4 regions of the Massilia niabensis genome follow, and region 3 is predicted to be linked to each of the others. Evidence: predicted binding sites of a transcription regulator. Region 3 holds the regulator's gene; each other region holds the start of a gene.
What was found. The regulator LexA, encoded in region 3, represses DNA repair genes until DNA is damaged. The targets are predictions, from matches to a motif close to ACTGTATNNNNATACAGT.

Region 1: a site for LexA is predicted at 860-877, ahead of ACFPN5_RS13445 (ATP-dependent helicase). Genes of this name have one in related genera too.
Region 2: a site for LexA is predicted at 1,238-1,255, ahead of dinB (DNA polymerase IV). Genes of this name have one in related genera too.
Region 4: a site for LexA is predicted at 806-823, ahead of ACFPN5_RS06465 (putative DNA modification/repair radical SAM protein). Genes of this name have one in related genera too.

What each region holds. Positions count from the first base shown of each region.
Region 1 covers NZ_JBHSMU010000014.1:57,250-59,440, forward strand. The annotation lists gene ACFPN5_RS13435 (hypothetical protein) at 1-12, opposite strand, end outside; gene ACFPN5_RS13440 (hypothetical protein) at 238-465, shown strand; gene ACFPN5_RS13445 (ATP-dependent helicase) at 906-2,191, shown strand, end outside.
Region 2 covers NZ_JBHSMU010000009.1:85,933-88,123, forward strand. The annotation lists gene ACFPN5_RS08505 (recombination-associated protein RdgC) at 1-50, opposite strand, end outside; gene dinB (DNA polymerase IV) at 138-1,214, opposite strand; gene ACFPN5_RS08515 (S8 family peptidase) at 1,353-2,191, opposite strand, start outside.
Region 3 covers NZ_JBHSMU010000015.1:1,016,710-1,018,900, reverse strand. The annotation lists gene priB (primosomal replication protein N) at 1-71, opposite strand, end outside; gene rpsF (30S ribosomal protein S6) at 105-500, opposite strand; gene lexA (transcriptional repressor LexA) at 743-1,384, shown strand; gene ACFPN5_RS18960 (tetratricopeptide repeat protein) at 1,472-2,191, opposite strand, start outside.
Region 4 covers NZ_JBHSMU010000007.1:99,372-101,562, reverse strand. The annotation lists gene ACFPN5_RS06465 (putative DNA modification/repair radical SAM protein) at 1-793, opposite strand, end outside; gene ACFPN5_RS06460 (M16 family metallopeptidase) at 939-2,191, opposite strand, start outside.

The sequences.
Region 1 (2,191 bases), on a different contig from region 3:
AGTCGTGGTCATGGGTTCCTCGCAAGGTGGCGTTGAAGGTAGTGTGAAAGATGGTATCAAGTGTGGACTTGACTACCTGGCCATTCTAGGCCGCTCGCTTGCCTGGTGGCGCACTGGTCGCGGCAACCCGTCTGTACAACTTTTTGCTGTTTTCAATAGGAACTTGACATTGACATTGCGGTCGTTTGATGAATACTCAATCGCAACGGAATTCCACCACGACAGAGCGAGGCCACAATGACCTTAACCGCAGTCGACACAGTCGATTTCTCCTTCCAGAGTGCCCCGGCGACGGGCGAGGCCCGGCGCGACGCGCGCCAGCGCATGATCGTCGATGACGCCATTGCGTTGCTCGGCAGCAGCAATATCATGTCTGCCTTCGAATACCTGCGTGCCCGCGATATCGGCATTCACGTCATCGAACGGGTGCTGCTCGAGCCGATGCAGCGCCGCTCCAGGGCATAAAGTTTCTTTGAATCCACGAAATTCGATATAAGACTGTCATTTTTGTGGCACTTGGACAAGTGCGGTTATACACAAAAATTTCGTTTTTTTATCAAAGCAGGCTATTCAGCTACCTCCGCACAAGTGCGTGCAAGTCCTTGATTTTTCGTAGTTTGGGCACTGCTAGAGGAACGGGCAGTTTGTTGAAACCCGCATCCTGACGCGTTTGCGCCGTGTCAAGCCCTACCTTTTCCACAAAGTTATTCACAGACTTTGTGGATATCTGAAAAAGCGCTTTGTTTCCCGCCACTTAGCATCGAAGCGTCGCGTGCTACGTGAAGTTGGCTCAAGCGTGGTGCATCTTTTCACTGTTCGGATTGCCTGTTGGGATTGCAAAATGTACTTGCTAGCCGATACTGGACAAATGTACAGTTGCGTTGTTTCCCCAACACCCTCCGTCCATGCCCGCCGCTTTCGCTCCTGCTTCCGCTCCCGTCCCCGCCGCCGTTCCCGTCCCGGATGATCCCTTCGCCAGCCTGAACGCCGAGCAAAGGGCGGCTGTCGAGCATGATGTCGGCGCCGCGGCGCCGCGTCCGCTGCTGGTGGTGGCAGGCGCTGGTTCGGGCAAGACGAATACGCTGGCGCACCGCGTGGCGCGGCTGATCCTGGCCGGCGCCGACCCGCAGCGCCTGCTGCTGCTGACTTTTTCGCGGCGCGCCGCCAACGAGATGACCCAGCGCGCCGGTAATGTGCTGCATCGCGTATTGCAGCCGATCGTGGGGGGGGGCGGCCAGGGGATTACCACGCTGCCGTGGGCCGGCACCTTCCACAGCATCGGCGCGCGCCTGCTGCGCGAGTTTGCGGGGCGCATTGGCCTGGACGAATCGTTCACCATCCACGACCGCGGCGATTCCGAGGACCTGATGGGCATGGTGCGCCACGAGATCGGCCTGACCGGTACCCAGAAGCGCTTTCCGCTGAAGGGCACCTGCCTGTCGATCTATTCGCGCGTGGTCAATTCGCGCGACCCGCTCGGCGTGGTCCTGCAAAGCACCTTTCCCTGGTGCTGCGAGTGGGAAGACGAGCTGAAACGCCTGTTCGGCGCCTATGTCGATGCCAAGCAGGAGCAGAACGTGCTCGACTATGACGACCTGCTCCTGTTCTGGGCCGAGATGGCGTCCGATCCGGAACTGGGGCCGGAAATTGGCGCGCTGTTCGACCATGTGCTGGTCGACGAATACCAGGACACGAACCGCCTGCAGGCAGCCATCATCACCGGCATGAAGCCCGACGGGCAGGGCGTCATGGTGGTAGGCGACGACGCCCAGTCGATCTATTCCTTCCGCGGGGCGACAGTGCGCAACATCCTCGATTTTCCCGGACAATTCTCGCAGCCGGCCGAGCTCATCACCCTGGAGCGCAATTACCGCTCGACCCAGCCGATCCTGGCGGCGTCGAATGCCCTGATTGCCGCGGCACTGGAACGCCACGCCAAGACGCTGTGGACCGACAAGGCGGCGACGGGCCTGCCGCAACTGGTGCTGATCCCGGACGAAGCCGAGCAGGCGCGCTGGGTCTGCAGGCGCATCCTCGAGCAGCGCGAAGCGGGCATCAAGCTGACGCAGCAGGCGGTGCTGTTTCGCGCCGCCAGCCACAGCGCGGCGCTGGAGCTCGAACTCATGCGCCGCAATATCCCGTTCGTGAAATTCGGCGGCCTGAAGTTCCTGGAAGCCTCGCACATCAAGGA
Region 2 (2,191 bases), on a different contig from region 3:
AAGGCCCATGGCGCGGGCAGGCGGTAAATCTGAAGATTCTTGAACCACATAGTTGCTTTCTGTTGTCTCAGTATTTCAGGGGAACGACATTCTACACGCTGATGTCGCAGTATTTTCGCGTGGCAACGGACAACAATTTAATGTGTTGTCCGTTCGTCAAACAGGCTGAGCTGCTCGACATGTTCGGTGTCGCCCAGGCGCACCCCGACGCCAAGCAGGCGTACCGGGCGGCTGGCGCGTTGCCAGCCGGTTTCCATCAGCCGGGCAAAGGTCGGCAGGTGTGGCGAAAAGCCCACGCACTCGACCGTGGTCTGCTGGAAGTCGGAAAACTTGATCTTCACGAACAGCTTGTTGATGAATTTTTCGGCAGCGTTGCGCTTGATGCGCCCGAGCAGGTGTTCATATAAGTCGGGCAGCAGCGCCAGGCAGGCGGCCAGGTCCGGCACGTCCGGGGTATAGGTTTCCTCGGTGCTGATCGACTTGCGCTCGCGTTCGGGACTGACCTCACGGTTGTCGATGCCCCGGCACAAGTCGTGCAGGCGCGCACCAAAACTGCCGAAGTGGTGCTGCAGCTCCTGCATCGTCCAGCCGCGCAGGTCGAGGCAGGTCTGGGCGCCCAGCTTGTTCAGCTTGGCCGCCGTGACCTTGCCGACGCCGTGCAGTTTTTTCACCGGCAGCGCCGACACGAAGGCGTCGACTTCTTCCGGCCGCACGAGAAACAGCCCGTCGGGCTTGTTCCAGTCGCTGGCGATTTTAGCGACGAACTTGTTCGGCGCCACGCCGGCCGAAGCCGTGATGCCGACGGTCTCGAAGATGCGGCGCCGGATTTCCTGGGCGATCAGGGTCGCGCTGCCCTTGCAGTGCGGCGAATTCGACACGTCGAGGTAGGCTTCGTCCAGCGACAGCGGCTCGACCAGGTCCGTGTAGTCGCTGTAGATCTCCATGATCTGGCGCGAGGCGATCCGGTATTTTTCCATCGCTGGCGGGATCACCAGCAGCCCCGGGCACAGCTTCATGGCCTGGGCGGTGGCCATCGCCGAGTGGATGCCGAAGACCCGCGCCTCGTAATTGCAGGTGGCCACCACGCCGCGCTGGTCGGGGCGGCCGCCGACCGCGAGCGGACGCCCGCGCAGGGACGGATCGTCGCGCATCTCGACCGACGCATAGAAGCAGTCGCAATCGCAATGGATGATTTTACGTGCGGGGACGTTCACTCGGGCGGCGGCCGGGGCCGACTACTGTAATTCCGTACAGTATCTCGTCAATTGAAGTTTGGTGCAAGGGTTCGGCCTCGACAAAAAAAGACGCGCGGCAAGCCGCGCGTCCGTTTTACTTCACTGCCGCAGCAGCAATTACCAGCTCAGTTTCAGGCTGTACTTGCCGCTGGTGGCACCCGTGCCGCCGCTGTAGTAGCGCACGCGCACGTAGCGGGCCGAAGTAGCGGTGGTCGTGTTCGACACCGAAGCGGTGTCGGTCGCGCCGGCGCCGTTCTGGCTGGTGGCCAACTGCGTGCCTGCACTGTTGTAGATGTACAGGTCGTAGTCGTTGGTGGTCGAACCCTGGGTCAGCGTCGCAGTCAGGGTTTTGCCGGCCGGCAGCTGGACCACGAAGTAGTCGGTGTCGGTGGTGGTGCCGAGGTTGCCGTTGACGACCGTACCGGTGGTGCTGACGGCGTTCGCGGTCGAGATCGTGTTGTTCGACTCGACCTCGTTGGCGGTCGGCGCGGTCGGCGTGCTCGTGGTCGCGGAGGCCGCGGCAGCCGTCGCGTCGACGATACCGGTACCGCAGCTCGTGCAGGTGCCCGGGAACGGACGTGCCGTGCTCTTGAGCTTCGATTCGATCTCGTCCGGTGTCAGCGCCGCGTTACGGGCCAGCATCAGGGCAGCGACGCCGGCAACGTGCGGGGTCGCCATCGAGGTGCCCTGGTAACCGGCGTAGTTGTCCGCGGCCGGCGTGCTGGTGCCGGCGTTGAGCGTCGAGATGATGTAGCCGTTGGCGTCGCCGCCAGGTGCGGCGACGTCGACCACGGTGCCGTAGTTCGAGTACGGAGCGCGGGCGCCGTTGCGGTTGGTCGCCGCCACGGTCACGACGCCGGCGCAGTTGGCCGGGTTCGAGTTGCTGGCGTTCATGTTCTCGTTACCCGCTGCGACGATGACGACGGTGCCGCGCGAACGGGCGCTGTTGATCGCGT
Region 3 (2,191 bases):
GGCACGCCGGCGGGGGTGTAGCGCAGTACGTCGCGTTCAGCGATGGTAGCGACGACTTCTAACTGGTTCACTTCAAGCTGTTCAGGATTCCTGGCGAAAGAAAATCAAGCAGCAGCTGGGGCCGGGGCTGCAGCAGCAGCCGGGGCTTCCGAGCGGTGGCTCTTGGCTGCGTCTTCGCGCTGGACCGACTTCATCATTGGCGACGGAGCGGTTTCAGCCTTCTTCATTTTCACGGTCAGGTGACGCAGCACGGCATCATTGAACTTGAATGCGGTTTCCAGCTCGACCAGGGTCTCGTTGTCGCACTCGATGTTCATGCAGATGTAGTGTGCCTTCGGCAGCTTCTGGATCGAGTAAGCCATCTGGCGACGGCCCCAGTCTTCGACGCGATGGATGTTACCGCCGCGTGCGCTGACGCTGGCCTTGTAACGCTCGATCATCGCCGGGACTTGCTCGCTTTGGTCCGGGTGGACGATAAAAACGATTTCATAATGACGCATGCAACACTCCTTAAGGACGTTTAAACAAATGCCCACCTCGGCGTCAAGACGAGTGTGGGAAGGGAAAGCCGGCAATTATAGCGCGATTGGGGCGGCAACACAATGACCCATGGCCTTGGCCGGGGCGTCGCCCCGGCGCCACAGGCTCCTGACGGGAAATCGTTAAATTTTGGCGATTTCCCTTGCATTCGCCGAAATACTGTACAAAAATACAGTCTGAATCATTAACCCGTGGCAGATCCATGCTCAAGCTCACTGCAAGGCAACAACAGATCCTTGACCTGATCAAGGAAGCGATCGACAACACCGGCTTCCCGCCCACGCGCGCCGAGATCGCCAAGGAATTGGGCTTCAAGTCGGCCAACGCCGCCGAGGAACACCTGCAGGCTCTCGCCCGCAAAGGCGCCATTGAAATCGTCTCCGGCACCTCGCGCGGCATCCGCTTGATTGGTACGTCGGTACATGCACCCGCGCCGGTGCCCCACGTTCCGGCAGCCCTCCTCATGTCGCTGCCGCTGGTCGGCCGCGTCGCCGCCGGCTCGCCGATCCTGGCGCAGGAACACGTCGAGGCCACCTACAACGTCGACCCGGCCATGTTCGGCGCCCGTCCCGACTTCCTGCTGAAAGTACGCGGCTGGTCGATGCGCGACGCCGGCATCATGGACGGCGACTTCCTCGCCGTGAAGAAGATCGACAGCGCCAAGAACGGGCAAATTGTCGTCGCCCGCATCGGCGAAGACGTGACCGTCAAGCGCTACCGCAAGACGGGCGAACTGATCGAGCTGCTGCCGGAAAATCCGGACTTCAAGGTCATTCGCGTGGAACCGGGCGACGAGTTCGCGCTCGAGGGACTGGCGGTAGGACTGATGCGCAGCTGGCACTGAGTTGCGACTCAGGTGCCACTAGGCAGGAATGAAAAAGGCCGCCGATGCGGCTTTTTTTGCATGTGTCGCGTCAAGGAGAGGACAACCTTACTTGGTACGCACCGAATCGTCCTTTGGCATCTTCTGGATGATTGCATTGTGCTCGCCGACATACGCCTCGGTCGCGCTGCGCCAGACGCCGACGTCGGCCAGCACCAGCTTCGCGCCCACCTTCGCCTCTTGCGAGATGTTTTCCTGCACCTGCGCCAGGTGCTTCTTGGCGCGCTCCAGCTCGGATGCGTTCATGAGCTTGGCGATGTCGGCAGGAATGCGCTCGCTCAGGGGCGACACGGCGTTCAGGTTGTTCACGAAGCCGTTATAGCAGTCCTGCCATTTGGCGATGGCGTTCGACACGCGTTCGATCTCTGCGGTCTGCTTCGAGATCGCGGGAATCCGCGGGGCCGGGCAATGGAATTTGCCCGACTTCAGGTCGGCCCCGTCGTAGCGGCTGACCCAGTGGTCGATTTCCGCGCGGCGCTCGCCGCGCTGCTTCATGATGTCGAGCGATGCGGCCGCTACCTTGTTGCCCTTGCCTGCAGCCTTCTGGAACCACAGCTGCGCCTTCGCCTCGTCGACCGCGCCGGCCTCGCCGTACCAGTACATCTGGCCCAGGTGTTGCTGGGCCTCGGGGTTGCCGGCATTAGCCAGCTTCGTGTACAGCTTGAGCGCTTCCGGATACTTCTTCTGCTCGAACAGCGCCTTCGCGTCTTCGAGTTCGCCTGCGTGGACGCTACCTGCCAGCAGCAGGCCAAGCAGCACGCCGTACAG
Region 4 (2,191 bases), on a different contig from region 3:
GCACGCTATCCGGGCTTTGCGGGATCGGGCTGAAGGCCGAGTAATACACGCGCTTGAGTTTATAGCTGCCGTACAGGGTCTCGGCGGTATTCAGGATGGTCTGGTCGTCGCTGGCATCGGCGCCGACGATCATCTGCGTGCTTTGCCCGGCCGGGGCAAAGGCCGGGGCTTTCGGCTCCTCCGCCTTTTCGTCGAGCTTGCGCCGGATCGAACCCATCGCCAGTTTAATGGTGTGCACGTTCTTTTCCGGCGCCAGGCGGGTCACGCTGTCGTGGGTGGGCAGCTCGATGTTCACCGACAGGCGGTCGGCATAGCGGCCGGCCTCGGCAATGAGCAGCGGGTCGGCGTCGGGGATGGTTTTCAGGTGGATGTAACCGCGGAAGTTGTGCACTTCGCGCAGCGTGCGCGCCACGGCAACGAGTTGCTCCATCGTGTAGTCGCTCGACTGGATGATGCCGGAACTCAGGAACAGGCCGTCGATGTAGTTGCGCAGGTAAAAATCGTGGGTCAGCTTGACCACTTCCTCGACCGAAAAGCGCGCACGCGGCACGTTCGAGGTACGGCGGTTGACGCAGTACTGGCAGTCGTAGACGCAGAAATTGGTGAGCAGGATTTTCAGCAGCGACACGCAGCGGCCATCGGGCGTGTAGCTGTGGCAAATGCCCATGCCCGTGGTGGCGCCGATGCCGCCGTCGGCACCGTCGGAGGCGCGTTTCGGGGCGCCGCTGCTGGCGCAGGAGGCGTCGTACTTGGCGGCATCCGCCAGGATTTCGAGCTTGTCGGAAAGTTTCATCTGGGTGGCGAAACTGTATGGGTGTACAGTATATACCAGCCGATGTATGCACGCCGTGCGGGTGCGACCGAAAACCGGGACAAATGCGGGTCGGTGTGCGGGTGGACGCACGAGCCCACCCTGGTCACACGGCGGCTCTTAACACTTACCGCACCGGCTTCCCGTCCTGGTCCAGCACCACCACCTCGCCCCAGCCCAGCGCACGAATCCCCGCCTCCACCTTGCGCAGGTCGCCGATCACCATCCAGGTCACCTCGTCCGGCTTGACGAACTTGCCCGCGGCCTGGCCCAGCTGTGCCGGGGTCAGGGCCTTCAGGCTGCGCGAATAGCCGCTCCAGTAATCCTCCGGCAGGTTCAGGTTGACGCTCGCCAGCGCCGCGCCTTCCAGCGCACTCAGGGTCTCGAAACGGCCGGCGAGGCGCGAAGTCATGTTGCGCATGATGCTCTCGTATTCCGTGCCGACCAGCGGACGCTCGCCCGCCACGCCCTTCACTTCCTTCGCCACTTCGCGCATCGCCTCGACCGTCTTGTCGGTCTGCACCGGCGCGATCGTCATGAAACTGCGCTGGCCGCGTACTTCGGTCAGGCGCGCGCTGGTGCCGTAGCTCCAGTGTTTATCGAGGCGCAGGTTGCGGTTCAGGCGCGAGGTCGCGATGCCGCCGAAGTTGTGCATCACCGGCTCGACCGCGAGGTCTTCCGGCTGGCCATACGGCAGCGACAGGTGGGCGGCGACAATAGTCGATTGCGGCGCGTCCGGCTTGTCGACCAGGTAGACCTTCCTGCCGGCGTTGACGTTCGCGTTGGCGCCGGCCACCGCCTTGGCGGGGGCCAAGCCAGCCTTCCACCCTCCGAACGAGGCTTCCAGCGCCGGCAGCAGCTTGTCCATCGTGGTGTCGCCGGCCACGATCAGGGTCGCGCTGCCCGGTTTGAACCAGGCCGCGTGCCAGGCTGCCAGGTCTTCGCGGGTGATGCCTTCGACGCTCTGCGTGCTGCCGCTGGCCGGCTTGCCGTAGGCGTGCTCCTGGCCGTACAGCAGGCCCGGCACCAGGCGCGTCGCCAGGCTAGTCGGCTGCGCCTTTTCCTGGCCGATCTGGGCCATGCGGCGTCCCTTTTGCAGCGTGAACTGGTCTTGCGGGAAGCTCGGCGCCAGCGCGGCGTCGGCCATGATGGCCAGCGACGGCGCCAGGTTGCTTGATGTCGCCTGCAGCCGCACCAGCGACTGGTCGGCAGCCGTGCCGGTCGACAGGCGCGCGCCCAGGTTTTCCAGCGCGTCCGACAGCGCAAAGGCGTCGCGCGTCTTCGTGCCCTTGTCGAGCAGGTCGAGCGCGAGCGAGGCGGCGCCGGCCTTGGCCAGGGTGTCGGATGCGGCGCCGGCGTCGACCGCCAGCGTCGCGTTGA